2 regions of the Gracilibacillus sp. Marseille-QA3620 genome follow, and region 2 is predicted to be linked to the other one. Evidence: a T-box and tRNA genes for the amino acid it is inferred to sense, from the RefSeq annotation. Region 2 holds a T-box; the other holds one or more tRNA genes.

Region 1 (14,838 bases), 810 kb from region 2:
TTTCAACTTAACTTTCTGACCGGCATACCGAAAAGGGACAGAGTATTTCTTTCCTAAGTAAGAGACAAAGCAATCTCTGCTTACCTCCCGCACTTCCCAATGGCTTGTTGGGAATAACGGCTTTATTCCCCAGGCTTGAAGCTGTGGCTGTTCCGTTTGCCAACGCTGAACCGGCGGTTCTTGTGTCGTTTCATTTTTCTTTTTATTAGCTGTTTTGTCCAACCATATCTGTATGTCATGATTCCATGCTTCCAGCGTAGGTTCATGTTTTCGTTGAAAGAAATTTTTCTTTAGGTAATCCACCGTTCTTTCTACTTTTCCTTTCGTCTGTGGGCGGTAGGGTTTACAAGCTTTCGGGACGACCCCATAGTAGGCTAAAAAATCTTCAAACGTACGATTAAAACGAATCTCTGTTGGACTGTGCTTTGTCACGACGGTTTTCATATTATCATAGAGAATCTGATTCGGAATGCCGTTAAAATAGGAGAAGGCATTCATGTGACATTTCATCAATGTTTCGAGCTTCATATCTGTCGTAAACTCAATATACTTCATCCTGGAATACCCCAGAATCATGAGAAAGGCATAAACCTTTTGTGGATGACCATCCATCACTACTTCACCGACTTCCGCCCAATCCATTTGAGCTTGCTTCCCAGGAGGTGTCTCAAATCGCCTAGTGGCCTGTTTCTTTGGTTGTGCCCGGAAGGGCTGCACAAAATCTCGTAAAATTGTACTCTTCCCCTCATACCCCATTGCTGTAATTTCTTCAAGCAAGACCACGCAATTTGTGGTTCCTTCCTGAATTCTTTGTAAGAGATACGCCTTATAGGGATCTAACTTGCTTTTCCGTTTCATTCTCGATTTTGAAGAAGGTGTTTCTTCAGAATGAATATATTTTCGAATGGTTTTTCGGTCGAATCCTGTTTCCTCTGAAATAGCTGATAATGTCCATCCTTTTTGATAAAGTTCTCGAATCATTATAAAATCCCCCATTTTCAACATCGACGATCCCTCTCTTTTGTAGTGATACGTCGATTATCCGTGATTAGTGAGGAATTTTAAATCGGTGTTATTGAGTATTTTAACTCCGGCAGTGACACTAGAGGAAAAGCTTAAACGGTTAGAAGCAAAAAATCGAATGCTTGAGGCGGAGAATAAACTATTAAAAGAGCTGGCCTTTCTCGAAAGACAGTTGTTAAAGAAGTAATAATCGAACCAAAATGGAAGTTTGAACTGATTAAGCATACGATTGAGAAATACAATCTAAAACGCATGGTGAGCTATTTATGTGAAGTATTGGGCGTATCTCGTTCAGGTTACTACAACTACTTTCTAGAAACATCAGCCCAAAAGCGCAAGGCTAAAGATGAAGCGGTTGAAAGAGTAAGAGAATGATTCTAAAGGCTTATCATTTTCGCGAGGACACGTCAAATTAAAATGACACTTCTGTAACGCAGGGCCGCATTATGAAGAAATTCGTGATTATTTGTCCCATTCGAAGAGCGTACCATGTCGACGGATGATCAAGGCAACAAAGGAACATCGCACATGCCCAAATATCTTACAGCGTAACTTTAAACAAGGGAGTACCTGGAAATGTAATCATTATCGAGGGCAATGAAATTTAAAGAAGTTGCCGCCTGCAAAAATACAGTCGACGGCTTCAACTAGTTCCCTAGGCTTTTTCAAAATGTCTTTTATAAGGGGTACACTTTAAATATATATGCGTTAGCTTTTTATTCTTTAAATTATTTATCAAATATATCATTAAATAAATGCACTTGTGCTGTTCGATTTATCCAAATAATAATATTATGATATTTAACATTAGATTGTTGGCCAATTTTTATACTGGGATTTCCATATAATATAATTTGGTTATTGTTTTCTTTATAATTTTTTTTCATAAAATAAATTAATGCTTCATTTTCATCAGAAATATTTACACTCACATTTGGGACATGCTTATATCCATCTAAATGAATATCTTTCACATAGGGTTTTACTAATTTAAAAGAATAGTATGTTCTACCTTTTGTATCTGTCTTACACTCATAGCCCTTTACTACTCCTTCTATACAAACAGGGTGTTTCGGTTTTGGATTACTCCTAAAATATTTTGATAGTTCTAGGAAATCAACGTGTTCTGGACCATAGTAGAATTTATCCCAACTAATCATCTTGTTATTATATTCTAATTTTAGATATTTTTTGATATCGCTATTTTTTTCCATACTAGAACGCAGTATCATGATATCCTTCATTCGGCTGAGATAAGGAGCCATTGTTCCTACATTTTTATATTCTATTTCTGGGGTATCTTTTTTATCTTTTGGTTTTGAATTTATGTTCTCTTCCTCTTCTACAGGTGCTTCTGCCATTGCATCCTTAACTACTTGCAGCCTTATCGCATATTGATTTGGTTTCTTTTTTTTCATAAATTCTTTCAATGTCATTGGTTTACGTGCGATAATTTCTATCTGTCCAAATGTATTGTACTTACAATTTTCTCCGTGTTCTCTTCCCTTAACTAAATAAAAATAAGGAGATATATCTATTGTCCTATCTTCTAATCTTCTCTTTCCTGATACTCTAAATTTTAGTTCTTTCTCACAATCAACGCAGGTGAACTTTTCTTTGTTTAGTTCTCGCTTATCTGCTTCAATATGTGTTATCTCTTCTTTTGTTTTAGTGTAAATTGCTTTATCTATTTTAACACCCATATAAATAATTCCTTTCTATTATTATATTATTTACATTTTATTCCATCGCAACTCGTTTTTCAATCTAATCTGATTACCGATAAAAATAGTAATGTAAACACTGGAATAAAGTGGTTCTTGCGCTACTTTGGTGAAATGTACTAAATAACCGATACTAAACTAGCTGGAGCAAACCATAAAATTAATTTTTTATGGTCCCGCTGATATTGAAAACTCGTATATGGCTATTAGAGGCTAAGGTTCGGAATTATCTACAGGAGGGAATGTTAATTTCCTCTATGGGGAAATGGTTAGAAGAGCAGGCAAGAAATCTTATTCGCTTAAACCTGCCATTCTAGAAATGGTTCCGAAAACTCACAAGGAATTTTTCTTATGTGTTATTAAGAAGTTTTCTTGTATGACAAGGAGGAGGTTTACGGTGTTAGTTAACGGCAGACCAGAAGAGTTGGTTAAGTACAGTAAAGGTACATATAACAAAGAGAAATTTGTCCAAGCTGTTAAGGACAGGTGGGAACTGACAGACTTGCAAATAAGAATGACGTATCTTGTATCCGATCTAGCCGTCAATGCGGAAGGCGTATTTTCGATTACGTATCACAACTTCTTACGAATGTTTGAGGAGCGGTTTAGGATGGAAGTCAGCTTATCATCTGTGAGAAGATTCTTTGGACTCTTGTCCAAAATAGGGGTCTTGTCTGTTAATCATGCTAAAAGGAAAAATAATCAGCAATCAGCCAATATCTATATCGTGAATGTCACTCAAGAAGGTGAACAGCCGAATGAGCATCCTTCTGATACTCTTACTGAGCAGCCGGTAGAGCAGCATAATAAAACGATAAATAAACCCTTTAATAAACCTTTAACTGATTTCAATTGTAATTTCAAGGAACCTATATCACCTGCTAGATTCAAAGCCTTATTAATCGATGCCTGTCATCAGTTTTATCGCGAATTCTCTATTGGGAGATACTCCAAAAAACAATGGGTCACATTGATTGATAAATTTGCGACAGATACGATTGAAAGTGAACGGTATCGGAAAGTGCCCATACAAAATGTGAAAAGCTATGCTTATCAATCGTTAAAAATCATCACCGCTAATTCTGATTATAAACATTCAGATGACTTTGATGACTATCGAAAGGTCATGTATGAACTTGGACAGGATAAAAACGATCACTATATGTTGGATTCGAATTCAACATTATATAATTGGCTCAATAATTAATTAGTTTTACATAAATTAGAGGTTTATGCGATTTATGTCTGTCATTCCTCGAAAATAGCCAATCCTCTTCCATTTCTACCTGGAGATTCGCTTTAAATAGTTTTGTATAGTAATAATTATCTCTGTTAAATTTATTACAAAATTGAAACTATTATTACAATAGTGTGAATAAAATGTTGGAAATAAATTCAAATACTGATATAATTTGCTTATTGTGACTATGTCTACTGGTATAATTTATTAATCTGGGCTTTATTCGGAACATTTTTTTATTAATTAAGAATGGAGGTATATGGGATTGGTCACAAAATAATATTTAAAGAGGTTAGGAGAATAAAATGAATAAATTCGTTTGTATGATGACTGTAGTTGCTTTGACAAGTGGCGTATTGGTCAACTCTACTTTTGCTGAAAGTCAAGCATCTTCTAATGATTTATTATCAGATATTAAAGTTGATCAAGTGTTAGAACAATCAGGGTATGATGCTGACACATTAGAAGAAATGGAAAGTAAAGATAAAAGGGAAATAGCAGAAGCAATCAATAAAAATCCGGATTTAGTAGATGTTAATTTTTCAATAATGGATATAGATAATTTATCAATGCTTGAATACTTTACAAATACTGATGATAGCTTACTTTTTGAGGATGGGTTTAGTGCAGATGATGTAAAACAAATTAGAAATAATTTAAAACAAATAAATTCATTAAATGAAAAAGAAATGAAGGAGAGATATCATGTAAGTTCACCCGAGTACAAAATGATTAAGAAATCATTAGAAAAGAACCCAAATTATAAAGTCAAAAAAGATAATGGTGATAAAGAAGTAACAACTTCTGGGAGTATTGCTACTTCAAAAATGTCTTTCGCTATGACAAAGGTGAATAATTCTACAAGTAGTGCGCCGTCATATAGTATGACTGTTACATATAACTGGAAAACGCCATATTTTGTAGATACGTTTAGTGATTATATTGGTGTTTCTTGGGGTGGAGGATTAAATTCAAAAAGTATTTCTTCTACGGCTAAGTATTATTCAGGTAATTGGTACACGGGTAAGTATACTACATTAAAAAATACAAAAAGTTGGTCAAAAACAGAGACACCTAATAAAGGTATAGTATTTTCTACAAAGCAATCAAATACCTCAGCTACGCAACAAAATAAAACAGGTACAATAAAATTTACACTTTATCAAACAAAATTCAAAGGTTATGATACAAAAGTTCTCTCACAATTTGCTCATAAGATTCTTGCAGTAAGTGGAATAACAATTTCTGGTTCGCCGTCAATTACTATTGGTACAGGTTATGATAAGAGTGCACAAAAAAGCTCAACAATAAGATACTAAAATTGAAAAGGTTTGAAGCACTCATTTTTCTTAAAGAAATGAGTGCTTATTTACCATTGAAGGTGTAAATATGCAAAAATTGAAGACAAAATCAAGAATTATAATCATGATTAGCACCGCTTTTTTATTATTATTATTTATATATGGAGGTAATCATAAAACAGAGTTAGTAACGGAATTGGAAGAAAAATCGATTTCCAACAAACAATGGGCATTATTAAATAAAGCTCAAATGATAGAAGGTGTTAATGGAATTGAAAACTATGATATTAATGCTGTTAGTGCCTGGGAAATTTCAAAAGGAGATAGTGATATAATAGTAGGTGTACTTGATACAGGAATTGATATTTCAAATCCTATGATTTCTGAGAGTATCTTTGTGAATAGATATGAAATTGCAAACAATGATTTAGATGACGATAATAATGGCTTCGTGGATGATGTTAACGGCTGGGATTTTTATAACAACGACAACTCTGTTTATGATGATTATCTAGGGGATTATCATGGAACATTTATTACTTCTTTAATTGTGGGGGCTCATAAAAAGAGTAATGAAGTATGGGGGATAGCGCCAAACGTGAAAATTTTACCTCTGAAATTCATGAGAGGATCCTCGGGAAATCTTGACGATGCAATAAAAGCTTTGGATTATGCATATAGTTTGGGTGTTAGAATAATTAATTGTAGCTGGGATAACACTACTTATGATTATAATTTGTATGAAGTAATGAGGAAATATGATGATATACTATTCGTATGTTCATCTGGAAATGCAGGGAATGATTTAAAAAAAACACCTGCATATCCTTGTAATTTTGATTTAGATAATGTTTTATGTGTTGCAGCTGTAGATAATAAAGGTGAAATGTATGAATTTTCTGGGTACGGAACATCTAATTTAGTGGCAGCCCCTGGAAAAGATGTGTTAGGAATGTTACCAGAGGGAGATTATTTATACTCTGATGGCACATCATTTGCTACTGCTTATGTAACAGGGATTGCAGCATTGGTGAAAAGTACATACAAAGATATTAGTAGTGAAGACCTGGCTAAAATAATAAGAACTAGTCAAAGATCTATATATGATAATACAAATAGTAAAATGGAGAATAAAATAGTTGATGCTAAGTTAGCAATTGAAAAAGTTTTAAATCTCGATTAACTCAACTTTAAGGAAGGTCTTTATAACAGAATTATAGTAGAATTTATTATTCATATATAAAAAGACTAACTGTATACAGATTTCTGTTTTGTTATATCATGGAATTGATTTGTGTTAAAATATATTTAGCTTTAATATTCAATTTTTATGAGAAAGAGCTGATGTCATGACTTACTTAATGATTTTAATATTATTGGGCTTTTTGATTGTACAATTTGTATGGCTTAAACCTGCCACAAAAACAAAAACACTAATTTTACCGATTATATTTAGCGTAATTATTATTATATTTATAATATTTAAGTTGGATTTTGGGAATATGTTGTTTCCTTTCGTGATAACTGGAATTCTTCTTTGGGCATTATTTATTTGGAAGCTTTTTAAGTATAATTAAAGATTATAGAATGAGGTTGGCTAACTTTGATTTATCTTTATCCCGGAGATATGTGTCTGTCACGACCCAGTTTTTCTTGTTTCACAGAATGTTCCACAGGTGGTAAGTTTGTTTGAGTGAAAGGCTCTGTTTATGTATGGGGCCTTTTTTTAATTTCAAATTAATTTTAAATCTTTGGCATATAAAAAAGGTGCCAACATCAGATGAGAAACCTATACTCCTGTGTATGATAGCAGTATTCATGGGCTATTAATTTCTTTTATATAGGAAGAAAAACAAAATATCATTTCCATAATTTCCATATTGCAATCTAGTTGAATCCAGATTAAAATAAAAAAGCAGTCAACGAGAGAGCCTGAAAGAGAGAAGCACGAGGGCTGCAGGGGCGAGTTCTTCATGGCTCACCATTTATAAAACATGCGGGTGTGGCGGAATTGGCAGACGCACCAGACTTAGGATCTGGCGCCTTACGGCGTGGGGGTTCGACTCCCTTCACCCGCACTTAATATGCGGAAGTAGTTCAGTGGTAGAACACCACCTTGCCAAGGTGGGGGTCGCGGGTTCGAATCCCGTCTTCCGCTCCAATGCCAAGTACTATGCCGGGGTGGCGGAATTGGCAGACGCACAGGACTTAAAATCCTGCGGTAGGTGACTACCGTGCCGGTTCGAGACCGGCCCTCGGCACTCTCGAAATTTACCAAGTATGCGCCCGTAGCTCAATTGGATAGAGCGTTTGACTACGGATCAAAAGGTTAGGGGTTCGACTCCTCTCGGGCGCGCCATTATTTACGGGAAGTAGCTCAGCTTGGTAGAGCACTTGGTTTGGGACCAAGGGGTCGCAGGTTCGAATCCTGTCTTCCCGACCACTCTAACAATCATATGGGGCCTTAGCTCAGCTGGGAGAGCGCCTGCTTTGCACGCAGGAGGTCAGCGGTTCGATCCCGCTAGGCTCCACCACTTATACGGAGGAATACCCAAGTCTGGCTGAAGGGATCGGTCTTGAAAACCGAGAGGCGGGTCAAACCGCGCGGGGGTTCGAATCCCTCTTCCTCCTCCATCATAATTTCATAATGGTCCGGTAGTTCAGTTGGTTAGAATGCCTGCCTGTCACGCAGGAGGTCGCGGGTTCGAGTCCCGTCCGGACCGCCATTCATGATTAAATTAATGATCTATGATAACGAAAACTAATATGTCATGCCGGTGTAGCTCAATTGGTAGAGCAACTGACTTGTAATCAGTAGGTTGGGGGTTCAAGTCCTCTTGCCGGCACTCTTCATGACGGAGGGGTAGCGAAGTGGCTAAACGCGGCGGACTGTAAATCCGCTCCTTCGGGTTCGGCAGTTCGAATCTGTCCCCCTCCACCATCCAAATAGGGGCATAGTTTAAAGGTAGAACAGAGGTCTCCAAAACCTCCAGTGTGGGTTCAATTCCTACTGCCCCTGCCAAAATGGCGGCTGTGGCGAAGTGGTTAACGCATCGGATTGTGGTTCCGACATTCGTGGGTTCGATTCCCATCAGCCGCCCCATAGATGCGGGTGTAGTTTAGTGGTAAAACCTCAGCCTTCCAAGCTGATGATGAGGGTTCGATTCCCTTCACCCGCTCCAAAAAAGAATCATAACGGGCCTATAGCTCAGCTGGTTAGAGCGCACGCCTGATAAGCGTGAGGTCGATGGTTCGAGTCCATTTAGGCCCATATCATTATTCCGCAGTAGCTCAGTGGTAGAGCATTCGGCTGTTAACCGAACGGTCGTAGGTTCGAATCCTACCTGCGGAGCCATTTGGCCCCTTGGTCAAGCGGTTAAGACACCGCCCTTTCACGGCGGTAACACGGGTTCGAATCCCGTAGGGGTCATAAAACCATGTACAAGTTGTACATGGTTTTTTTCTATTTGCCGCCAATTTTCTAATAATAAAAGCTGAGAGAAAGATGGTCAAATTCCTTTTGTCTAAAACATAATACATTTTGAAAAGGCTTATATGTATCTAAATGAAAAAATAGATGAAACTTTAGTAATGCAGATAGTATAAAGTTAATCAATTTGAAAACAGTGCACACCATCATTCATGTGCACTGTTTTTATTATTCCCTCAATTCATTCCATTACTAATAAGCTCATTTACCCTACTATATTTTACAGTTATTCCTCTCTATGACATTGTGATATATTTACTATATGAAAATATAAAGAGGTGCTTTTGATTGAGTGACAAAGCAAAGCAGTTATTTGAATATTTATTAGCTGTGAATAACCTGCGTTTTAAGGTTATCCGTGAATATAAAGAGTATGAAAAAACGTGGACTAAGTCGGCCCTTGAAGAATACGGGGAAGGCGTGTTTTTAATGGGGGAGGGAGAAGATAGTGATGCTATTCTAGAAATACATCGGCAAACCGTGAGTGATGCCGATAGCACACCTCCCGATCCTGATGAGTCCATTAGGGAGTGGATTACCTACTCATATGATAACGAGAAGCATTCTCCGAAAATCCCTGATTCAAAGGTAATGACGGAAGGGGACACGCAGGTAGAAGTCCGCTTCGATGAAGATCCGAATCGGGTTAAACTTTTTAACGAATGGAAAGCAGCCTGGAGCGATTGGGCGGCTAATATGACAAGGATGAAAAGCGTTCAGGCTCTGTATGAACGTTTCTTTAAGCTGCATCAAGAATTCCAGGTGGAGGGTGAAGGACTGGAGCTGCTGTTAGGGCAGACCATTTTTACATGGAAACATGAAGTGGGGACCATTTCTCATCCTTTGTTCACGACCAAACTGGATATTGAGCTTGATGCTGATAAGGGAATCGTTATTGTGAAGCCAACGAATCAGGGTTATAAGCTTGAATTGAATATCTTGAGCGGGATTCCGCTTCCGAACAATGATGAAATCCAATTGATTAGTCAAACCGCACACTATCGAGATGTGTTCGAGGAAGATGTCCGTGATTTATCAAATCAATTTATGAACATCATTGATGCGAGTGGCCGTGTGGCGATGGGGGATGAACCAATCAATCCTTCCAAAGATCCTGTCGGCCATGTGGATGAATATGTCCTGATTCTTCGGAAAAAGGATAATCAAGTCCTCAAAAATGATTTAGAACAGATTATCGAATTGATGCAGCAGGAGGATTTTCAGGATCCAGCCACGATTGCCTCCATTGTCGGGGATGAAGTGAATTTTGATCAGAAAGAGAACAGCCTGAAGTGGGATAAGGTGGCGACGGATTTATATTTCCCATTGCCAGCCAATGAAGAGCAGAAGGAAATCGCGCGTCGCTTGGCAACGAATTACGGTCTGACGGTTCAAGGACCTCCTGGGACAGGGAAAACCCATACGATTGCGAATATCGTCTCTCACCTATTGGCCCATGGGAAGAAGATTCTCATCACGAGCCAAAAGGAAAATCCGCTGAAAGTGTTGAAGGAGAAAATCCCGGCGGAAATTCGGGATTTATGTGTGCCGGTTCTCGGTGGAGGAAGAGACTCTCTTAGAGAAATCGAGAACTCCATCCGGACCATCTCCGAACAACTCGGGAATCTATCGACCGAAAAGCTGGAAACGGAAATTGCGTGCGACAAGGAAGAGCTGGATAAGAGTCGACGAAAGGAAGCCAAGCTCAAACACCAGCTGCTTGAATACAGCAAAAGCGAGAAGCTGGGCATCGAGTATAAAGGGAATCCTGTCACGAAAGCAGATGTCGCGCAAATGCTTACGGAGGAATCCGTAGATTATCAGTGGATTCTCGATAAGGTTGCCATGGGTACGGAATTTCCTTTATCCAAACAGGAATTCAATCAGTTATGGGAACTGAGAGGTACACTAAATGAAAAGGAACTTGGCTTGAAGGATTCCGTTCTCCCTGAATCAAATCTGCTAAAAAGCATAGAGGAAATGCAAAGCTGGCTTACGACAGGAAGAGAACTCCAAGAAAAGCATGATCAAGCCATCACGTATACCGACAAAGTTCAATTCCCTCCTGACCAGGCCTATGCCGAGCAAGTAAAGCAGGAGCTTGCGGAGATTTTGGTCTATGAAAACGATTTCGAGGAAGGTTCCTCCTCACAGAAAATCCTCGAAGACTATCTGGCAGGAGGCTCACGCAAAGAACGGTGGACGTCCTTCTTCCGTGACATGAAGGCATTGAATGAAGAAATGACGGTTATGAATCGGACGATCATTCAACATAAAATCATCCTTCCAAATAAGTCGGATTATGAGTTAGAGTCAGATATTCTAATTTTTGGAGAACGCCTGCGAGAGAATAAGAAACCGAATTTTATTTTTACGATGACGAAGGGGAAAAACGCGAAATACCTTTGGGAAACGCCTGTCCTTAACGGCCAGCCCGTACGGACAGTTGAGGAGATAGACATCCTGCAGAAGCACCTACTTTTGAAAAAGAAAAAAGATGAGGCAGTCCGCACGTGGAATGCGAATATCGATGAAATTGGCGGAACCCATATCGACATCGATGACAAACGTCTCTTTAGTGTTATTGATCAAGAAATTACCCTCTATGAAAAGACCATGCAGCTAGGTCAATTAATCGAAGGCTTTAGAGAAACAGCTAATCGTCTATCGTTGAACCAGCCGAATTGGCTTAGCTATGCCTTTTATGTGGAGCTGCAAACAGCTGTTGAGCATGTCTATGATGTCATCAGCTATCAAGAGTGGGAAACAGGTTATCATGCCTACATCGGGCAGCTGAACGAGCTTTCAAAGGAGCAACATGTTCACCCGATTGTGCATTCGTTTATGGCTATCTTAGAGGAGAAGGATGCCTCAAGGTGGCATGAGAATCTGGATGAACTAACGGGTTTAAGGAAGAAGAGAGAGGAAGTCATTGTATTCTTTAATCTTCATGCTAAATTCAAAGCCCTAGCACCTAAGACGGCGGAATGGATGATGAGCACGTTATCGAAGGATATGCCAATGCCTGAAGAGGTGCACAAGGCATGGGAGCTTAAAGCTCTGTATGATTGGATGACCATCAATGAGGAATTCGAGGCCGAGCGCATCGAAAATAGCATCAAGGCCGAGCAGGACTATCAAAAGAAATTGATCACCAGCATCGTGTCCAATTCAACCTGGTTGAATCAAATCAACCGGATTACCGATGAACAAAAGCGCGCCCTCGTTGCGTGGAAAAACTTCATCAAGCGCTATGGGAAGGGAACCGGGAACAATAAGCGCTTCTTAGCGGATGCCCGCAAGGAAATGGAAACAGCGCAATCTGCCATTCCGGTCTGGATCATGCCGGTCAATCAGGTGCTTGAAAACTTCCCAATTAGCAATGAGAAATTCGATGTCATTATTTTTGACGAGAGCAGTCAATGTGACATCATGTCCGTCCCTGTGCTTCTGCGCGGGGGAAAGGTGGTCGTTGTCGGGGATGACGAGCAAATCAGTCCATATGGAATTGGAACGAAGGATGCAGAGATTGAAGAGCTGATTAATCGTTATTTAGACGGCGTTCCGAACAAACGCTTGTTTGACCATAAGATTTCACTTTACGAGATTGCCGATCAAATCTTCCCTAAGAACGGCCGATTAATGCTGAAGGAGCATTTCCGCTGCGTTCCGGAGATTATTCAATTCTCGAATGATTTAAGCTATGGTGGTCAAATGATTCCGTTAAGGCTGCCGTTTGATAATGAGAAAATAGAGCCGCCAGTGGTGGCGATAAGGGTAGAGGACGGATATGCCTCAGAAGGAACGAATATGGTCAACGAACCGGAAGCGGATAGAATCGTCGAAGATATCGAAAGCATCCTCGCTGACCCGAAATATGATGGGCAAACGATTGGGGTCATTGCCCTGCAAGGGAATAAACAGGCTGCGCTTATCGAGAATAAAATCCGGGCAACCATTCCGGAAAGTGAATTTGTAAACAGAAAGATCATCTGCGGAAATGCCTATAGTCTCCAAGGGGACGAGCGGGATATTATTCTCCTATCCATGGTGATTGCCGGCAACAGACGCTTCATGGCCATGACGAAGAAAGACCAGCAGCAAACCTTCAACGTCGCCGCCAGCCGTGCGCGAAATCAAATGAGGCTCTATCACTCAGTCGAGTTAGATGAGCTGAAGAAGGATTGCTACCGCTACAAATTATTGAGCTACTGCAAGAACCCGACAAGAGTCAACGACACACTAGAAAATCTAGAGGACAAATGTGATTCACCATTTGAAGTCGAAGTGCTTCGCATGATTGTGGCCAGAGGCTATAAAGTCCAGCCGCAGGTCAAAGTAGGCCAATACCGCATTGACCTCGTCATTGAAGGACTCAGAGACCGACTCGCGGTGGAATGTGACGGCGAAAGATGGCACGGACCAGAAAAATGGGAAGAGGACATGCAACGCCAATACAATCTAGAACGTGTAGGCTGGAAATTTTGGCGAGTCCGTGGCAGAGAGTTCTATTATGATAAGAAAAAGGCGATGGAGAGTTTATGGAGAAGGTTAGAGGAATTGGGGATTGAGGCTAACGCTTAGGTTGATTTTTATATGATAAAGTACACCGAATAGTTTAGGCGGTTTGAGTTCTTCATCTTGGAGAGCTTGGGCCGTTTTCTTTTTAGAATCTGTTAAAATCTGTAATGGTTAAAAGGTTTATATTGTACTTATATAAATTACTTTTCCGAGTCGCTGCATAACTTATTTTAAAAATGTTCTTATGTGTTTGATATACTATTAATATAAATTTGAAATCTTTGGAGGAAATACAATTGAGTATTTGGTTGTTCCGAGCAGGCTCTCATGGTGAATATGAAAATAAGTTTATACAGGATAAACGTGTATATTTGACATGGGATGATTTAGATGTAAATTTAAATAGATTTCAAAGAAAAGAAAATCTTTACTCATTTTTGGTTGAAAAGTATGACTTAGAGAAAGAAAAGACAGCAATAAATTGGGCTTCGCAAATCTATCCAATTGCTCATCGGATGGAAATAGGTGATTGGGTTGTATTACCTAGTAAACTTAATCGAACGATTCATTTTGGGAAAATTACTAGTGAATACCAATACAATCCTACATCAGAAAGTCCATATTATCATTATCGCGATGTAGAATGGTTCTCATTAGATGTTCCAAGAGATAGATTTGAACAGGATATTTTATATTCAATGGTTGCCTTCATGACTGTGTGCAAAATTCATAAAAATAATGCAGAAGAACGTCTCAAAGAGATGTATAAGAATAATTGGCAAGTAGCACATAAACCTATACCTGAAAGACTTGAAGATACTGAAGATGAGGGAATTCCTGATTTAGAAGAGTATATACAGGATAGAATTTCAGAGCATATCATTAGGAAATTTAAAGGTCACAAGATGGAAATGCTTATTGAGGAAATCTTAAAAGCAAAGGGATTTACCACCTATAAAAGTCCTGAAGGGTCTGATCAAGGAGTCGATATTTTAGCAGCGGCCGATACATTAGGGTTCGGATCTCCTAAAATATGCGTTCAAGTAAAAACAACAGATTTGCCTGTGGATCGCCCAACGATGGACCAACTAATTGGGACTATGAGTAATTTTAATGCAGATTATGGATTACTTGTATCGTGGAACGGCTTTAAGAATTCTGTAATAAAGGAAATACCAAAACAATTTTTCCGAGTTAGATTATGGGATTCAGCGAAAATAATAGAACAGCTTTTAGAAAACTATGATAACCTTAGCGATGATATTAAAGCAGAAATTCCTTTGAAAAAAGTATGGATGCTAAATATTGAAGAGTAATACATTGGAGCTTGAAAGTAAGTAATCAAAAACATATGCCTAGACTTTGTTTAGGAAAAGTATTGAATAAGTCAAACCTTATTGTGACTTACTTACTCATATTATTCAGCTTCTTCTTCAGCAAGCAAGTTATTACCCCCGCCATCTTTTTCACATATATAATGGAATTATCCTATCAAAGCGAGGTCATACAAACATGAACTCTATCATCAAGAATGCTGCC
Region 2 (14,838 bases):
AGGAACTTGAACTTTTAAATTTTCTTTTATACTTCCTAAGAAGCAATAGCTGTTATCCAAAAACAGCTCGCTGTAAGGATAGCCAGAGGTGTCATAACTAACCTTTCCTTTCTGCTCTTAGAAAACCCATTCATCATTGCATTAAGCGTAAGATATGAGGCAAATAAAAAACAAAGGCCCCTGGTAATGCCAATCGAGAATAAAGAAGGAATGATGTCAGCAGTCTGTAAGATAATGATGATCGCAAATAACTGAATCAGCACAGAACAGCCACAAGCCACTCTCAATCTAATCGGCATGACCGTGTATTTACCGCCCATTGCAAATTCTCCATATGGGAACCCGAAAGCCAGCAAAGTATATAAGCATGCAACCAGCAAAAATAAGCCGCCTCCAATGAAAGCAATAATCATCTAGTTCTCCCCCCTGTAAAGCATCATCCTTTCATTCTTATTATCCTTCATTTTTGTTTATAACCTATATCTCCAACAACTGAAGTCTTAGCTGCTTTTATTTTTAATCTCCTCCAATAGAGAAATCATTTTTTCATTCTGTTCAATGATGGTCTCATTTTGTCTTCTTAATTTCGTGAAATCAAAGAGATATACGAATAAGATTATTACTATAAGAATCATCAAAAGCCTAAGCCCCCCCTTTTCTATTACGTGTATCTCAACCTTTATAGCACTCCTAATAACTAAGAATCCAAACATTCCACAAATGAATACACCCAGTCCTAGCAGGTATTTTCCTAGTTGTTCAATACATCATATATACAGCGAAAGATTTCTATCCTCCTAGATACCTTTTTGTAATAGTTTACCATTTAATTCTTTCTGCTGGGTAACCTTCTTAATAAGAATAGGTGCAAAAAAAGACCATCCTGTTTGGATGGTCTCATCAAGCTTATTTAACATACTTCTTCTTATATTCCTCGAATTCCTTTTTAGAGCATAACACATGGTGTCCTGGAGCAATTTCACGCATTTCAATCTCTTCATTTTCACCATATTGATGGACCTCTGGATTGTACGCTTTTCTGCGGCGCGTTCTTTCGCTGTCAGGGTCCGGTAATGGAATGGCAGATAATAAGGATTGTGTATATGGATGCATTGGATTCTTATATAAATCCTCACTGTCCGCAACCTCGACTAATTTTCCATAATACATAACACCAATACGGTCACTAATGTATTTAACCATGGATAAATCATGGGCGATAAATAAATACGTTAATCCTTTTTCTTTTTGAAGATTCTTCAAAAGGTTAACGACCTGGGCTTGAATAGATACGTCAAGTGCAGAAATCGGTTCATCAGCAATGATGAACTCCGGCTCTACTGCCAGCGCTCTCGCAATCCCAATCCGTTGTCTTTGACCGCCGGAGAATTCATGCGGATAACGGTTCGCATGGTCACGGTTTAGACCTACTGTTTCCAATAGTTCATAAACACGGTTCATGCGGTCCTCTTTTGATTTCGCCAGACCGTGAATATCAATACCTTCCGCAATGATGTCAGCAACTGTCATACGCGGATTAAGTGAAGCATAAGGGTCTTGGAAAATCATCTGCATGCCGCGGTTAAATTCTTTTAATTCCTTACGGCTCTTCTTGCCATGAACTTCTTTTCCCTTAAAACGAACTTCACCTTCTGTTAAGTCATATAGACGGATAATGGAGCGGCCTGTTGTCGATTTCCCACAGCCAGACTCTCCAACTAGCCCTAGTGTCTCCCCTTTATAAATATCAAAGGAGACACCGTCAATGGCTTTAACCATATTTGGCTTACCGACATTGAAATATTGCTTAATTCCTTTAACTTCAATGATTTTTTCTTTCGTAGCCATATTAGTTAATCCCTCCCACTTCTACAGGTTTATCAAAATTGGAGGCCATATGGCGAATTCGTGCTTGTACAGCTTCCGGAGGCGTAACTTTCGGTGCATCCGGATGAAGAAGCCAGGACTTCACAAAATGAGTCTCAGAAATTTGATAGTATGGAGGCTCCTTCTCAAAATCAATTTCCAGTGCATATTCATTACGCGGTGCAAATGGGCAGCCTTTAGGTGGATTGATTAAATCCGGAGGCGTTCCCGGAATCGCGATTAATTCTGTGTCTCCATCATTATCAAGGCTTGGCATGGAGGATAATAATCCCCATGTGTATGGATGACGCGGATCATAGAATACCTCGTCAACTGTTCCTGTCTCAACAATTTGACCGCCATACATAACAGCCACACGATCAGCTACGTTGGCTACTACACCCAAGTCATGCGTAATAAAGATGATGGATGTATCAATTTTATTTTGCAAATCCTTCATCAATTCAAGAATTTGTGCTTGGATGGTTACATCGAGAGCAGTAGTCGGCTCATCGGCAATAAGAACCTTAGGATTACAAGACAGAGCAATCGCAACGACTACACGCTGTCTCATACCACCTGAGAATTGATGCGGATATTGGTTCATCCGAATCTCAGGCTGCGCAATCCCAACGAGTCTTAGAAGCTCGATTGCCCGCTCACGAGCAGCTGCCTTACTGAAATTTTGGTGCTTGATTAAGCCCTCCATGATTTGTTTGCCGACTTTCATCGTCGGGTTCAAGGAAGTCATCGGATCCTGGAAAATCATAGAGATTTCCTTGCCGCGTACCTTTTGCATTTCTTTCTCGCTTAATTTCGCAATATCACGGTCTCCAAAGAGGATATGGCCTTCTTTAATAAATCCTGCTGGTTCAGGTAACAATCTCATTAACGCTTTCGTCGTAACAGATTTACCGGAACCGGATTCTCCGACAATCGCTAATGTTTCGCCTTTAAAAAGGTCGAAACTGACACCGCGGACAGCTTTTACTTCCCCACCATAGGTATTGAAGGAGACATGCAAATCTTTTACTTCTAGTAATTTATCCATTTTTTATTCTCCTCCGCTACTATTTTCTCATTTTTGGATCTAGCGCATCGCGCATTCCATCAGCTAATAAGTTAAAGCTCAAAATCAAGATACTGATTGTAAGAGCTGGAATAATCAATAAATATGGGAATGAACGTAAGTATCTGAACCCTTCATTCACCAGGGAGCCCAATGAGGCTTCCGGAGCAGCAATCCCTAAACCGATAAAGCTTAAGAACGCTTCTGTGAAAATGGCCCCTGGAATAGTGAACATCGATGTAACAATGATTGGGCCTAATGTATTAGGTAATAAATGTTTAAAGATAAGACTTGAATTTGTAGCTCCTAATGTTTTAGACGCGAGCACATATTCTTGATCACGAAGCTTCAAGAACTGCCCGCGGACCATTCGAGCCATACCTATCCACCCCGTAACAACCATGGCAAGCGTGATGGACAGTACCCCTGGCTTATCGAATATCAAAATCATCAAAATAACGACAATTAAATATGGAATCCCTACAAGCACCTCTATAATCCTCTGCATGAACGCATCAATTCTTCCGCCAAAGAAACCGGATACGCCGCCATAGGTAACTCCTATGAAGAATTCGATGACAGCTGCTAAGACGGCAATGTATAAGGAAATTCTCGCTCCATACCAGATCCTTGTCCATTGGTCACGTCCTAAATCATCTGTACCAAACCAGTGGTATGTGTCTTCATACCCCTTAGCCTCATACACATTGTTCCCATTTTTATCCGTTCCGTCAAACGGAAGCCAAGATATATTTTCAAGACCTTGAACTCTTGGCGGAAATTTTGATTTCCCTAAATCCTGTTCCTTAAAAGTGTATCCGGATACCATCGGTCCAAAAATCGCCAGAAGGACAAAGATGATAATCACTATTAATCCAGCAACGGCACCTTTGTTTTTGAACAATCTATGTCTCGCATCCTGCCAAAATGTTAAGCTTTTTCTTTCAATCTTTTCAGCATCATTACCTTTTGGACCAACAACCTGGAATAATTCAGGAGAGAGATTTTCATTTTGTATGTTTTTTTCCATTATTTCTTCCCTCCTGCTAAACGAATACGAGGATCAACAACACCGTAAAGGATGTCTACCACAAATATGACTAAGATAAATAGCACACTGTAGAAAATGGTTGTACCCATAATCGTAGTATAGTCATTCTGATTAATGGAGCTAACAAACTGGTACCCAAGACCAGGAATAGCAAAGATTTGCTCGATAATTAATGTTCCTGTCATGATATTGACTGCCATCGGTCCAAGAATCGTAATGATTGGAATTAAGGCATTACGAATTCCGTGCTTGATAACAACACTTGTACCGGACAGCCCTTTTGCTTTTGCTAGTGTAATATAATCGGATCCCATTACTTCAAGCATCTCAGAACGCATGAATCGGGCAATGGAAGCAATTACACCAGCGGATAATGCGAGTGTAGGCAGTATTGTATACTCAAAGCCTTCCCAGAAAGCAACAGGGAATACCTCCCACTTAACAGCCAAGAAGTACTGCAGGAAAGCAGCAAAAACGAATGATGGAATCGAAGCCCCTAGAACCGCAATGACAGTTGCACTGAAATCAACCCATGTATTATGCCGAAGAGCGGCAAATATTCCTAAAATAAGCCCCATAATTGTCCCAAACAGTAAGGCCTGGAAACCGAGGTGAGCAGAAGCTCCAATACGTGTCGCAATCAATTCTGTAACTGGGCGATTATCATACTGGAAGGATGTCCCTAAATCACCTTTAAGCAAATCTCCCATATAGTTAACATATTGCACAGGTACCGGGTCATTTAACCCATACTTCTCGTAAATAATCTCTTTTTGTTCTGCTGATAGCTTTTCTTGGTTCTTTAAGGGAGAACCAGGAAGCATTTTCATTAAGAAAAAGGTAGCAGTGGTAATAACAAAAAGGGTAATGATCATATAGAGTAATCTTTGTAGTGTAAATCGCAGCATAATTAGCCCCCCTTTTTTCTATCTAGCATCGTTAAATATACTAGTTGTCCTTTTATAAGTATTCTCTGTGGAATGGACTTATATGGCAATTTACAAGATTGTTCCAGCCATATAAGTAATCAATTAGATATTGCGACCCATTCCACAGAAAATAGATAACGATATCAACAACCTATTTAACATAATGCAACACTCAAAAAATTTACAGTCAATTCTGAATACAATCCCATAACTAGGGAAAAGGAGAGTACAAGCCCTTTTTTGGCTTGCACTCTCCTAGATAGGCTCACGAAGATTTTATTCCTCGATTGATACCCACTTGTAGCTGTAGTCCCCACCGAATGAGTGAGTAAGTAATCCTTTAACTTTATCTTTCATCAAGTAAGCTCCACCACGTTGGTAAATTGGGGCAATAACAGCTTCTTCTTCAATAAGAAGTTTCTCTGCGTCTGCCATAGCAGCATCACGTGCTTTTAAATCATCAAGAAGTGTAGTGCTAGCATCCTTGATTAATTTATCGTATTTAGCGTTGCTGAATTTACCGTGGTTATTTCCGTTGCCAGTTGTGAACATATCCAAGAATGTCATAGGGTCTTGATAGTCAGGGCCCCATCCAGAGAAGGAAATGTCGAAATCACCTTTTGCTTGAAGATCCAATTTATTTTGGAAAGGCTGTTGGCTGATTGTAAGCGTGAAGCCTTCAAGTACAGATTCCATTTGCTCTTTCAGGTATTCACCTGTTTTCTTAGCAGCATCAGAATCATAATTTAACAATTCAAGCTCAATTTTATCTTTACCAAGTTCTTTTAAGCCTTCAGCCCAAAGCTTAGCAGCTTCATCTTTATTTGTTTTAAGCATATCTCCGTTTACGTCACGGAAATCTTTGCCGTCTTGAGTTGTGTAGAATTGTTTCGGCACGATATAGTAAGCAGCAACTGAACCATTATTCAAAATAGTATCAACATAAGATTCTTTATCAAATGCCATTGTTAAAGCCTTACGGATTTTTGTGTTTGCTAGAATTTCATTTTCTTGGTTGAATTCCAAGTAGAAAACAGAAGCATCTGGTTCAGTTAGGAACTCTTCGGAATCCTTAAAGTTATCAACATGTTCAGCGGATAGGCCTACACGATCGATTTTACCAGTTTCATATAGGTTAACTGCTGTGTTTGTATCTTTAACAATCTTGAAGTTTACTGTTTCAAGCTTTACAGTATCTTTATCCCAATACTCTTTGTTCTTGGAAAGCTTAAAGCTTTCTTCATGTTTCCATTCAGATAGTGTGAAAGGACCATTATAGATTGTTGTATCTGCTTCTAAACCATATTTATCGCCTTGCTCTTCAACGAATTTTTGGTTTTGAGGCATGAATGTTCCAAAAGAAAGAAGTGATTTAAAATAAGGAACCGCATTTGCTAATTTAACTTCGAGTGTATTGTCATCAATAGCTTTAACACCTAGCTCAGAAGGTTTTTTCTTTCCTGAGTTAATTTCTTGGCCATTCTCAACTACATACATCATGTATGCATATTGAGCACCAGTGTCAGGATTAACAGCCTTTTGCCAAGCATAAACGAAATCGTGAGCTGTGACAGGATCGCCGTTAGACCATTTAGCATCTTTTCTTAATTTGAAAGTGTACGTTTTGCCATCTTCGCTTACTTCTGGCTCACCCTCAGCTACACCGTCAGTAACCTCATCGTTCTCACCTAAACGGTAAAGACCTTCCATAACGTTATTCATAACGTTGAAGGATACTGCGTCAGTTGCTAAAGTTGTATCCATAGATGGGATTTCAGACGATTCAACAACATTAAGTACTTGTTCTACTCCCTCTGTGCTCCCGCCGCCTTTGCTAGATGTACTGTCATCGCCAGAACATGCAGCCAAGAACGTGCTTAAAGCAAGAATCATCACAAGGAATAATGACACTTTTTTTGCTTTCATACAGTTAATGACCTCCCTATTTTTTTCTCTTCTAATTTTCAGAAGATTTCGTAACCAATAATAAATGCTTTCTGACAATTTTGCAATCTTTTTTTACAATTCCGTTAAGTTACTGTGTCAGTAGAAAGTCAAACCTGCCGTCAAAAGCTTGTTTTACTTAGGTAACGCATGAATAAACTAAAACAATCTTTTTATATTTTCAGAATATTCAAAACAGATACCTTGTAAATTAACTTTTAGAAAACATAGTAATATATTAAAATTTTATTTAAAATCTTTCAACTCCTAATTTAAAAAATAAACTTTTAATTTCAAAAAAGGTATAATATTATTACAACAACGCTAAACAAAATGGAGGACAATCATGATATCTCCCAGCAGACAATATTTGATTCTAAATGCATCCGCTCTTCTTATTGCATTAGCCTACTCTCTCTTTCAACCGGAAATCCTTCTTCCTTTCATTAATGCCTACTTTATGATTGGGCTCGTATACTTAAGTATCGGAGCGATGATGTTTGTTATCGGCCGCGGATTTTTCAGCATTTTCGCCCATAGCTATAAAAAGGTTATGAAGAGAAGTACAAAAAAAGAAGAATATATTTCCGAGCTTTCGGGCGATACTGAAGAAAAAGGGCCTGATATGAAGGTGCTCACCTCCTCTTGGACCCGTCCGCTCATCTATTCCGGAGCCTTATCCTTTCTGATAACTTTTGCCTGTTCCTATATGATGATTAGGTAGTTGCCAAAAACGGGATATTTGAGTAAAATATCATTACTTAAAGCTTACTAAATATGACAGGCTATGATGGAGAATAGTACGGCAATTGAAAGGATCTCAGAGAGTTTGTGGTCGCTGCGAACAAACATCCCCCTTGCCCGAATGGACTTACCTGAGCCTCCTGCCGGAACTAATAGTATGGCATGGACGTTAATGCCCGCGTTATTGGGCAATCATGCTTTCATAATAAGCATGATATAGAGCCGGTTTATGTATGAAGATCATAAACAATTAGGGTGGTACCGCGAATCCCATTCGTCCCTTTTTTAAGAGGATGAATGGGATTTTTTTATTACTGAAAGGAGTTTTTAAGATGAAAACGATTTTTTCCGGCATTCAACCGACTGGAACAGTTACATTAGGAAATTATATTGGAGCAATGAGACAATTCGTCAAGCTTCAGGATGAATATCATTGCTATTTCTGTATCGTAGATGAGCATGCTATTACCGTTCCGCAAGACCGACTAGAGCTAAGAAAGAATATTAAGAGTCTTGCTGCTCTTTACCTTGCTGTTGGAATCGACCCTGAAAAGGCAACAATCTTCATTCAATCAGAGGTTCCGGCCCATACCGAGGCAGGATGGATTATGCAATGTAATTCTTATATTGGCGAGCTTGAAAGAATGACTCAGTATAAAGATAAATCACAGAAGCAGGCGGCCATTTCAGCGGGTCTGCTCACATATCCGCCATTGATGGCAGCCGATATCCTTCTATATAAGACCGATATCGTCCCTGTCGGTGATGACCAAAAGCAGCATGTTGAATTGACCCGTGATATCGCAGAGCGATTCAATAAGAAATACGGGGAGATCTTCACCATTCCTGACATTCAGCTCCCGGCTCATGGTGCAAGGATCATGGCCCTGCAAGAACCGACCAAAAAGATGAGTAAATCCGATACAAACCAAAAGTCAACCATCCGCCTATTGGATGACTTGAAGCAAATTGAGAAAAAGATTAAGAGTGCAGTCACTGATTCTGAAGGAATCGTGAAATATGACCGCGAGAACAAACCAGGCATCTCCAACCTGCTGGATATTCACTCTGCTTTAAGCGGAGAGCCCGTATCAAGCATTGAAGCACGATTTGAAGGAAAAGGCTATGGAGATTTCAAGGCAGAGGTTGCTCAGGTTGTCGTCAATACCCTCCGCCCGATTCAGGAACGTTACAACGAGCTGCTCAACTCTCCTGAGCTTGATGAAATACTTGATAAAGGTGCATTTGAAGCTAATAAAGCAGCTAATAAGACATTAACAAAGATGAAGAATGCCGTAGGGCTAGGCAGAAAAAGACGCTAAAACGCAAAAAAAGAGTGCAGATTACGCAAGCTTGCTTGCAGTCTGCACTCTTTTTCTATTCAGAAAAAACTATTTTCATAAGAAAAGGCCATCCTACAGCATGGATGGCCGGTCACCAACTTCCATTTCCCACAGCTTTTCAAAGAAAGGCTGACCTTTTATGAGACGTTCGCACAGCATTGTGTGCTTTCCTGTCCAGCCCTGCTTCATTTCATCAAATAACTTCTGCCATATTTCCTCAAAGCTCATTTCAAGCACATTGGAGTATTCCTCCGGGGCCCATTCCGTATACCAATAGCGGATTTCAGCTGTATTGCCGGCATTCTTTAATTGATCCAGTGCCATGAAGAGCAGCTGCTTCAATTGACGCTCACGCCTCGTTAGTCCAAGCATACTAGTTGGCGAGGGGGAGAGTATATGATATTCCTTCTTCTTGTAATCCGCGATCATAGAGGCATAATCATATTTTTCCGGTTCAATATTTTGGATCATTTCATAAGCCAATTGCTCCTGACGAGGAATAAGGCGGCTCTTGCGGATTGGGATACTGTAGCCAATCGTATCGATGGCAATAATGCCTGTCCCATCAGTTGCGACAAAGCAATAATCCATTGGAATACGTTCATGATTCTTGCGAATATAAGCCTTCTTATAGACTTCCTCCAAAAGGCTTGATGGAAGCTCCAATAAATCATTTTCGATGTAGTGAAATAAAACAGGCTCCAGCTTCAAAAGAGGCACTTGATCGAGTAATTCTACCGTGTCTTCTTTTCTCCACTCATGAAAACTGCAAATATTATAGCTATTTTCTTCTCCTTCAAACCAATTCACCCAAACATCATGGAGATACAACATACCAGAATATCCCTCGCTTCTATCCTATTTGTCAATCATTATAGGCAGAATTCATGGAAAATATTCCTGTTTCTACGGGAAATTCCGATTAATCCGTCTGTTCCCCGGCTAGTTCCTGCCAACGACTGATGATATCCTTGGCTGAATGAGTAAATAACGCTTTTGTCTTCAACCCTTTATATTCTGCATAATCCTTCACGACCCTGTATCCCGCTTCATACCCCCCCATCTTCGGCACACCGCCGCCGCCGAAAAGCAGCCTGTCATGCAGTGGATCATTTCTCTCCAGCTCAAAGTTGGGAACATAATTCGATTTAAGTCTTTTACGGACTTCGTCAGTTGTATGTCTTTTTGTCCAAGGCGCCAAATACGGCGTACCGCAATATTCACTCACTGCATATTCAGCCAAGCCTTCCATCACAATCGAGCTTGCCAAATTGCTTTCCATTCTTTCATCCAGTATAGAAAGGCGTGTAGCATGATGATATTCATGAACAAATAAAGCTTCTAACTCCTTCTTCTCAATATCCCCAGAGACAAAGAGAAACAGTTTATCGACAAAGGCGAGTCCCGCCTTCCTTTTTTCAGCAGGCCTGAAAAGTCTAAGGCCCTCCATTGCCACAGGAAAAATGAAGATAGGAATATCCGGTCCATTCCATTCCTTTTGATACTTCTTGAAATATCCTTCTGCCTCATCCCATATAGCTCTTTCCTTCATCTGTTCGTAGATAACCTTAGTCCTTTTATTGGGACGATACATTCCCGTCTTTTTTAACGTTTCAATCAATGCTTGTTCCTGGGAATGAACCGTTTCTAATATATGGTCTTCCACCTTCCTCATATCTCCAAAAGACTCATCAAGCCATTTGTCTGTCCTGATAATGCCCATCTTTGTTCACTTCCCCAAATCATTTGCTCCTGCATTATATGAAGACCCCTATGTTTTGGGAATGGTGAATAGGCACAATCCAATAAAAAAAGCAGGAGACTAGCCAGAAGGATTCATCTTTCAACCTTCGGGCAATCATCTCTTGCCTTTTATTTCATCGTGACATAATATTTTTATTCGTATTTCTTAAAAACAATCGTTGCATTATGACCGCCAAAGCCAAAGGAGTTGCTCATCGCACAGCGAACGGTCTTTTCTCTCGCTTCATTCGGGACATAATCCAAATCACACACTGGATCCTTTTCATGATAATGAATAGTCGGAGGAATAAGATCATTGACAATTGATAGTACCGAGAAAATGGCCTCTACTCCGCCGGCAGCGCCAAGCAAATGTCCGGTCATAGATTTTGTTGAGCTCACAGCCAACTGGTAGGCATGCTCGCCAAACACAGATTTAATGGCCATTGTTTCTAAAGAGTCATTGTATTCAGTACTCGTTCCATGTGCATTAATGTAATCAATGGCGTCAGAGGAAAGCTTGGCATCATCAAGAGCCATTTTCATTGCTCTCGCACCGCCTTCTCCCTCAGGTGCAGGAGCTGTAATATGGTGAGCATCACCAGTAGATCCATATCCAACAATTTCCGCATAGATTGGTGCCTTTCGCTTCATTGCATGGGATAGCTCCTCTAGCACCAGTACGCCTGCTCCCTCTCCAATGACAAAGCCATCTCGATTCTTATCAAATGGCCTGCTAGCTGAATCTGGGTCTGGATTCGTGGAAAGAGCTGTATTGGCGCAGAAACCCGCCAAGGCCATTCTCGTAATCGGTGCCTCCGCTCCACCGGTGACTATGACGTCAGCATCCCCGCGCTGAATGGCTTTGAAGGCATCGCCGATTGAATTTGTCCCTGTAGCACAAGCGGTAACTGTACAGGAGTTAATTCCCTTAGCCCCAAGCATGATGGAGACTTGGCCGCTCGCCATGTCTGGGATCAGCATCGGTACAAAAAACGGACTTACACGTCTATGGCCTCTTTTTAAGAACACATCATATTGTTGTTCAAAGGTTTCCATTCCGCCAATTCCCGATCCAATCCAGACGCCTACTCGCTCGGCATTTTCCGGTGTAATCTCCAGCTTAGAGTCCTCTACTGCCATCTTGGCTGCCGCAATGGCATAGTGAGTAAAGCGGTCCATCTTCCTTGCTTCCTTTCGGTCCACATAATCCGTTATTTCGAAGTCTTTTACTTCTCCAGCAACCTTTGCCGGAAATTCGTCTGCATTCACTCTTGTCAAAGGCCCTATCCCAGATACACCATTAATAGCTTTCTCCCAATTCTCTTTGACAGAATTTCCTAATGGAGAAACAGCTCCCATGCCTGTCACAACAACTCGTTTCAGCTCCATGTACAATCGCTCCTTCTATGTGATTTCAATCATTCGTTTATTTGCCCCAGCGTATAGCGGCCGCACCCCAAGTGAGACCGGCACCAAATCCAACCAGGACAATTAAATCCCCGTTTTTTATTCTCCCAGCTTCTACTTCTTCACATAATGCAATCGGAATCGAGGCCGATGAAGTGTTTCCATATTTATGAACAACTTTTGACATCTTTTCAACTGGAAGCTCTAAACGCTGCCTAGACGCTTCCATAATACGAATATTCGCTTGATGGGGAATGAGAAAATCAACCTCTTCCTTCGTTAAACCAGCTTTCTTCAATACATTAAGAGAGGACTCACCCATTTGTCTGACCGCAAATTTAAATACTTCCCGACCGTTCATTGTAATGAACTCATCCGCTTTCTCTAGATGCTTTCCGCCCGACCCGTCAGAACCAAGCTCAAACGAGAGAATTCCTCTGTCTTCACTGACTGGCCCCATCACGACAGCACCTGCTCCATCTCCAAAAAGTACAGCTGTATTACGGTCATTCCAATCCGTAATCTTTGATAGTTTTTCAACACCAACTACAAGAATGTGGCGGTAATCACCAGACTTTATATATTGTGAGGCAGTAACAATTCCATATGTAAATCCGGCACAGGCAGCACTGATATCCATGGCAGCAGCCTTACTTGCACCCAGCTTATCCTGAATGATGCAAGCAACTGACGGAAAAGCCTTATCAGGGGTAACCGTTGCAACCAAAATCAAATCAATCTCCTCTGCCGTAATAGCAGCATCCTTTAATGCTTGGACAGCTGCTTCATACGCCATGTCAGAAGTATCTATCCGCTCATCAGCGATTCTTCTTTCCTCAATGCCAGTGCGTGTACGAATCCATTCGTCTGAAGTGTCTACGGTCTTTTCTAAATCAAAATTGGTGACCACTTTTTCCGGCAGGAATCTCCCTACTCCTAATATGCCAGCATTCATCATAGCACCTCTCCTAATGTTCATGTTTTATTAATTGATATTAAGACTTGGTACTAATTTTAAAAGAAGCCATTCCTCTTTGCAAGAAATTTTTTGGAATAAGGTGAATGTCATATCCACTTGGACAGATTATTCATATTCTAATGTAGACAACTAAACGTATGGAGGTGTTATTTCATGGATCTATTCCCTAGGAAGAGGCAAGAAGACGGTGATGGCTTATGGAAGAGGCAAGAGGAAGGGGATGGCTTAGACCGTCTCATGTTCGGTCCTCGTCCCAATAAAAAAGAGACAGCCTCAGCGAAGCCATCCCAATCATCCAATCAGCAAATCGATATTGTTAAACTAATGGAGCACTCAGATACCCTGCTCAACAGCGTATCTGAGCTATCACCAGTCTTGCGCAAAATTCCGTCCTTTATTTCAAAGTTTATTTCAAAATAGCCTTTATTTCCTGGCTGCCTTTCCATCCTTAAAGCCTTTTTCATAGGCATCATTCATGATACTTGTAAATATGTCCATAAAGGGGATTAAATCTCTCTTGTGAATATCGAGAGTGCTCTCCGCCATTCTTTTCTTGATTTCCGGATAATGCTTCATGGCCATCGATAAGTAATCTATCTTCCTTTTTGACATCCCCAGCCCCCTCAGCAAAATTGAATCCCCTTTCATGTAGAAGAGAAAGGGGATTTTTCTTATTTGGCATACAATGGTTAGCCCTGACGAAATAGGCTCCTTTTCCTGACTTGGTTGACATGCCTTCGCAGCATCTCTACGCCCTTTTCCGGCTTTATGGGAGCATTCACAACATAAACCTGCTCCTCTTCTTTATTGGAAGGGAAGGCCCTTCCCGGCATCTCCCGTTCTCTGTCATAGATAATATGGTATCCAAGCTCCTTTAGTACCTCATACCAATGATTTTCCACACCAGACCTCAGCTGATAGTTCCCGCTCTTCGATTCAGCAATCTCCAGAATACTCATGACCGCATCATCAATATAAAGGAGGTCCCCCCGGTCTGCCTTCTCATATTCTTCGAAAGGAAATGAGCCTCCCGTAAGACATTGTTCAAAGACACCCTCCTCCCTCCATGGTCCATACACATCTGGCAGCTGAATCTGAACATTTGATTCAGACCACTTCATTACATCTATGAGAGGCCGCTGGTGATTACCAGTGATATAAACAATCTTGCCGGTCTTTTTCTTATTCAGTTCCAAAAATTCCTCAACATCAGGCAAGCTTATGTCCTCTTGGTATACATACAGAATAGAATCCTCTTCCTTACTGAATGAAAATTCCTCTATTGAATACAAGAGCAAATTGGCATTTCGGCCGATATATAATTCCTTTTCTTCTCTAACCCCCTTATCTAAATAGGGTAAAGAGGGTTCAATACCAATCACTTCTTGACCGTCTTCCATCAGCTGCGAGCATAGCTCAAAGGCCACAAACGAAAATGGCGACATAACGATATTCCTTGGCATAGTAAAACCCCCTGCCGTTTTCTACACATTATGCATGGGAAACAGGGGTTATGCTCTCTTATAATTGTTTTTCATGCCTCTTAAAGAATGAATTCATTTGATATGGGATACTGTATCGCTTCTCAGGGGTTATATAGTTGATGTCAAAATGCGGGTGAGTGGATGCGATATGCTGATAATGTGCTTTTAGATTTTTTTCGTAGGAATTTATCACATGCATCAACAGGACAGGAATCTCTTCAGGAATTCGGCAGTCATGCCTGCCTTTAAGCCAGTTAGCCGCATCAGCGGTTTCCA

What was found. The T-box of region 2 lies ahead of trpS (tryptophan--tRNA ligase). A T-box ahead of a tRNA ligase gene usually reads a tRNA of that ligase, here a tRNA-Trp.
Region 1: it encodes a tRNA-Trp, which carries the amino acid that the T-box ahead of trpS (tryptophan--tRNA ligase) is inferred to sense. The anticodon was not compared.

What each region holds. Positions count from the first base shown of each region.
Region 1 covers NZ_CM143102.1:1,878,355-1,893,192, forward strand. Annotated here, with positions in the region: gene istA (IS21 family transposase) at 1-1,005, opposite strand, end outside; gene ACY8DX_RS09510 (hypothetical protein) at 1,076-1,210, shown strand; gene ACY8DX_RS09515 (hypothetical protein) at 1,752-2,726, opposite strand; gene ACY8DX_RS09520 (hypothetical protein) at 3,145-3,954, shown strand; gene ACY8DX_RS09525 (hypothetical protein) at 4,293-5,306, shown strand; gene ACY8DX_RS09530 (S8 family serine peptidase) at 5,377-6,471, shown strand; tRNA gene ACY8DX_RS09535 (tRNA-Leu) at 7,285-7,366, shown strand; tRNA gene ACY8DX_RS09540 (tRNA-Gly) at 7,375-7,449, shown strand; tRNA gene ACY8DX_RS09545 (tRNA-Leu) at 7,464-7,549, shown strand; tRNA gene ACY8DX_RS09550 (tRNA-Arg) at 7,571-7,647, shown strand; tRNA gene ACY8DX_RS09555 (tRNA-Pro) at 7,655-7,731, shown strand; tRNA gene ACY8DX_RS09560 (tRNA-Ala) at 7,747-7,822, shown strand; tRNA gene ACY8DX_RS09565 (tRNA-Ser) at 7,830-7,922, shown strand; tRNA gene ACY8DX_RS09570 (tRNA-Asp) at 7,938-8,014, shown strand; tRNA gene ACY8DX_RS09575 (tRNA-Thr) at 8,062-8,134, shown strand; tRNA gene ACY8DX_RS09580 (tRNA-Tyr) at 8,146-8,229, shown strand; tRNA gene ACY8DX_RS09585 (tRNA-Trp) at 8,237-8,310, shown strand; tRNA gene ACY8DX_RS09590 (tRNA-His) at 8,316-8,391, shown strand; tRNA gene ACY8DX_RS09595 (tRNA-Gly) at 8,397-8,470, shown strand; tRNA gene ACY8DX_RS09600 (tRNA-Ile) at 8,486-8,559, shown strand; tRNA gene ACY8DX_RS09605 (tRNA-Asn) at 8,569-8,643, shown strand; tRNA gene ACY8DX_RS09610 (tRNA-Glu) at 8,647-8,718, shown strand; gene ACY8DX_RS09615 (AAA domain-containing protein) at 9,067-13,362, shown strand; gene ACY8DX_RS09620 (restriction endonuclease) at 13,596-14,615, shown strand; gene ACY8DX_RS09625 (DUF7695 domain-containing protein) at 14,812-14,838, shown strand, end outside.
Region 2 covers NZ_CM143102.1:1,063,394-1,078,231, reverse strand. Annotated here, with positions in the region: gene ACY8DX_RS05495 (hypothetical protein) at 36-413, opposite strand; gene ACY8DX_RS05490 (hypothetical protein) at 501-635, opposite strand; gene ACY8DX_RS05485 (ABC transporter ATP-binding protein) at 907-1,848, opposite strand; gene ACY8DX_RS05480 (ABC transporter ATP-binding protein) at 1,850-2,917, opposite strand; gene opp3C (oligopeptide ABC transporter permease) at 2,937-3,965, opposite strand; gene opp3b (oligopeptide ABC transporter permease) at 3,965-4,894, opposite strand; gene ACY8DX_RS05465 (peptide ABC transporter substrate-binding protein) at 5,192-6,841, opposite strand; gene ACY8DX_RS05460 (DUF3899 domain-containing protein) at 7,206-7,583, shown strand; T-box leader at 7,638-7,888, shown strand; gene trpS (tryptophan--tRNA ligase) at 7,936-8,925, shown strand; gene ACY8DX_RS05450 (YjbA family protein) at 9,019-9,780, opposite strand; gene ACY8DX_RS05445 (DUF2268 domain-containing putative Zn-dependent protease) at 9,869-10,669, opposite strand; gene fabF (beta-ketoacyl-ACP synthase II) at 10,843-12,081, opposite strand; gene ACY8DX_RS05435 (beta-ketoacyl-ACP synthase III) at 12,119-13,054, opposite strand; gene ACY8DX_RS05430 (hypothetical protein) at 13,232-13,498, shown strand; gene ACY8DX_RS05425 (ComZ family protein) at 13,502-13,690, opposite strand; gene ACY8DX_RS05420 (hypothetical protein) at 13,768-14,541, opposite strand; gene ACY8DX_RS05415 (hydrolase) at 14,600-14,838, opposite strand, start outside.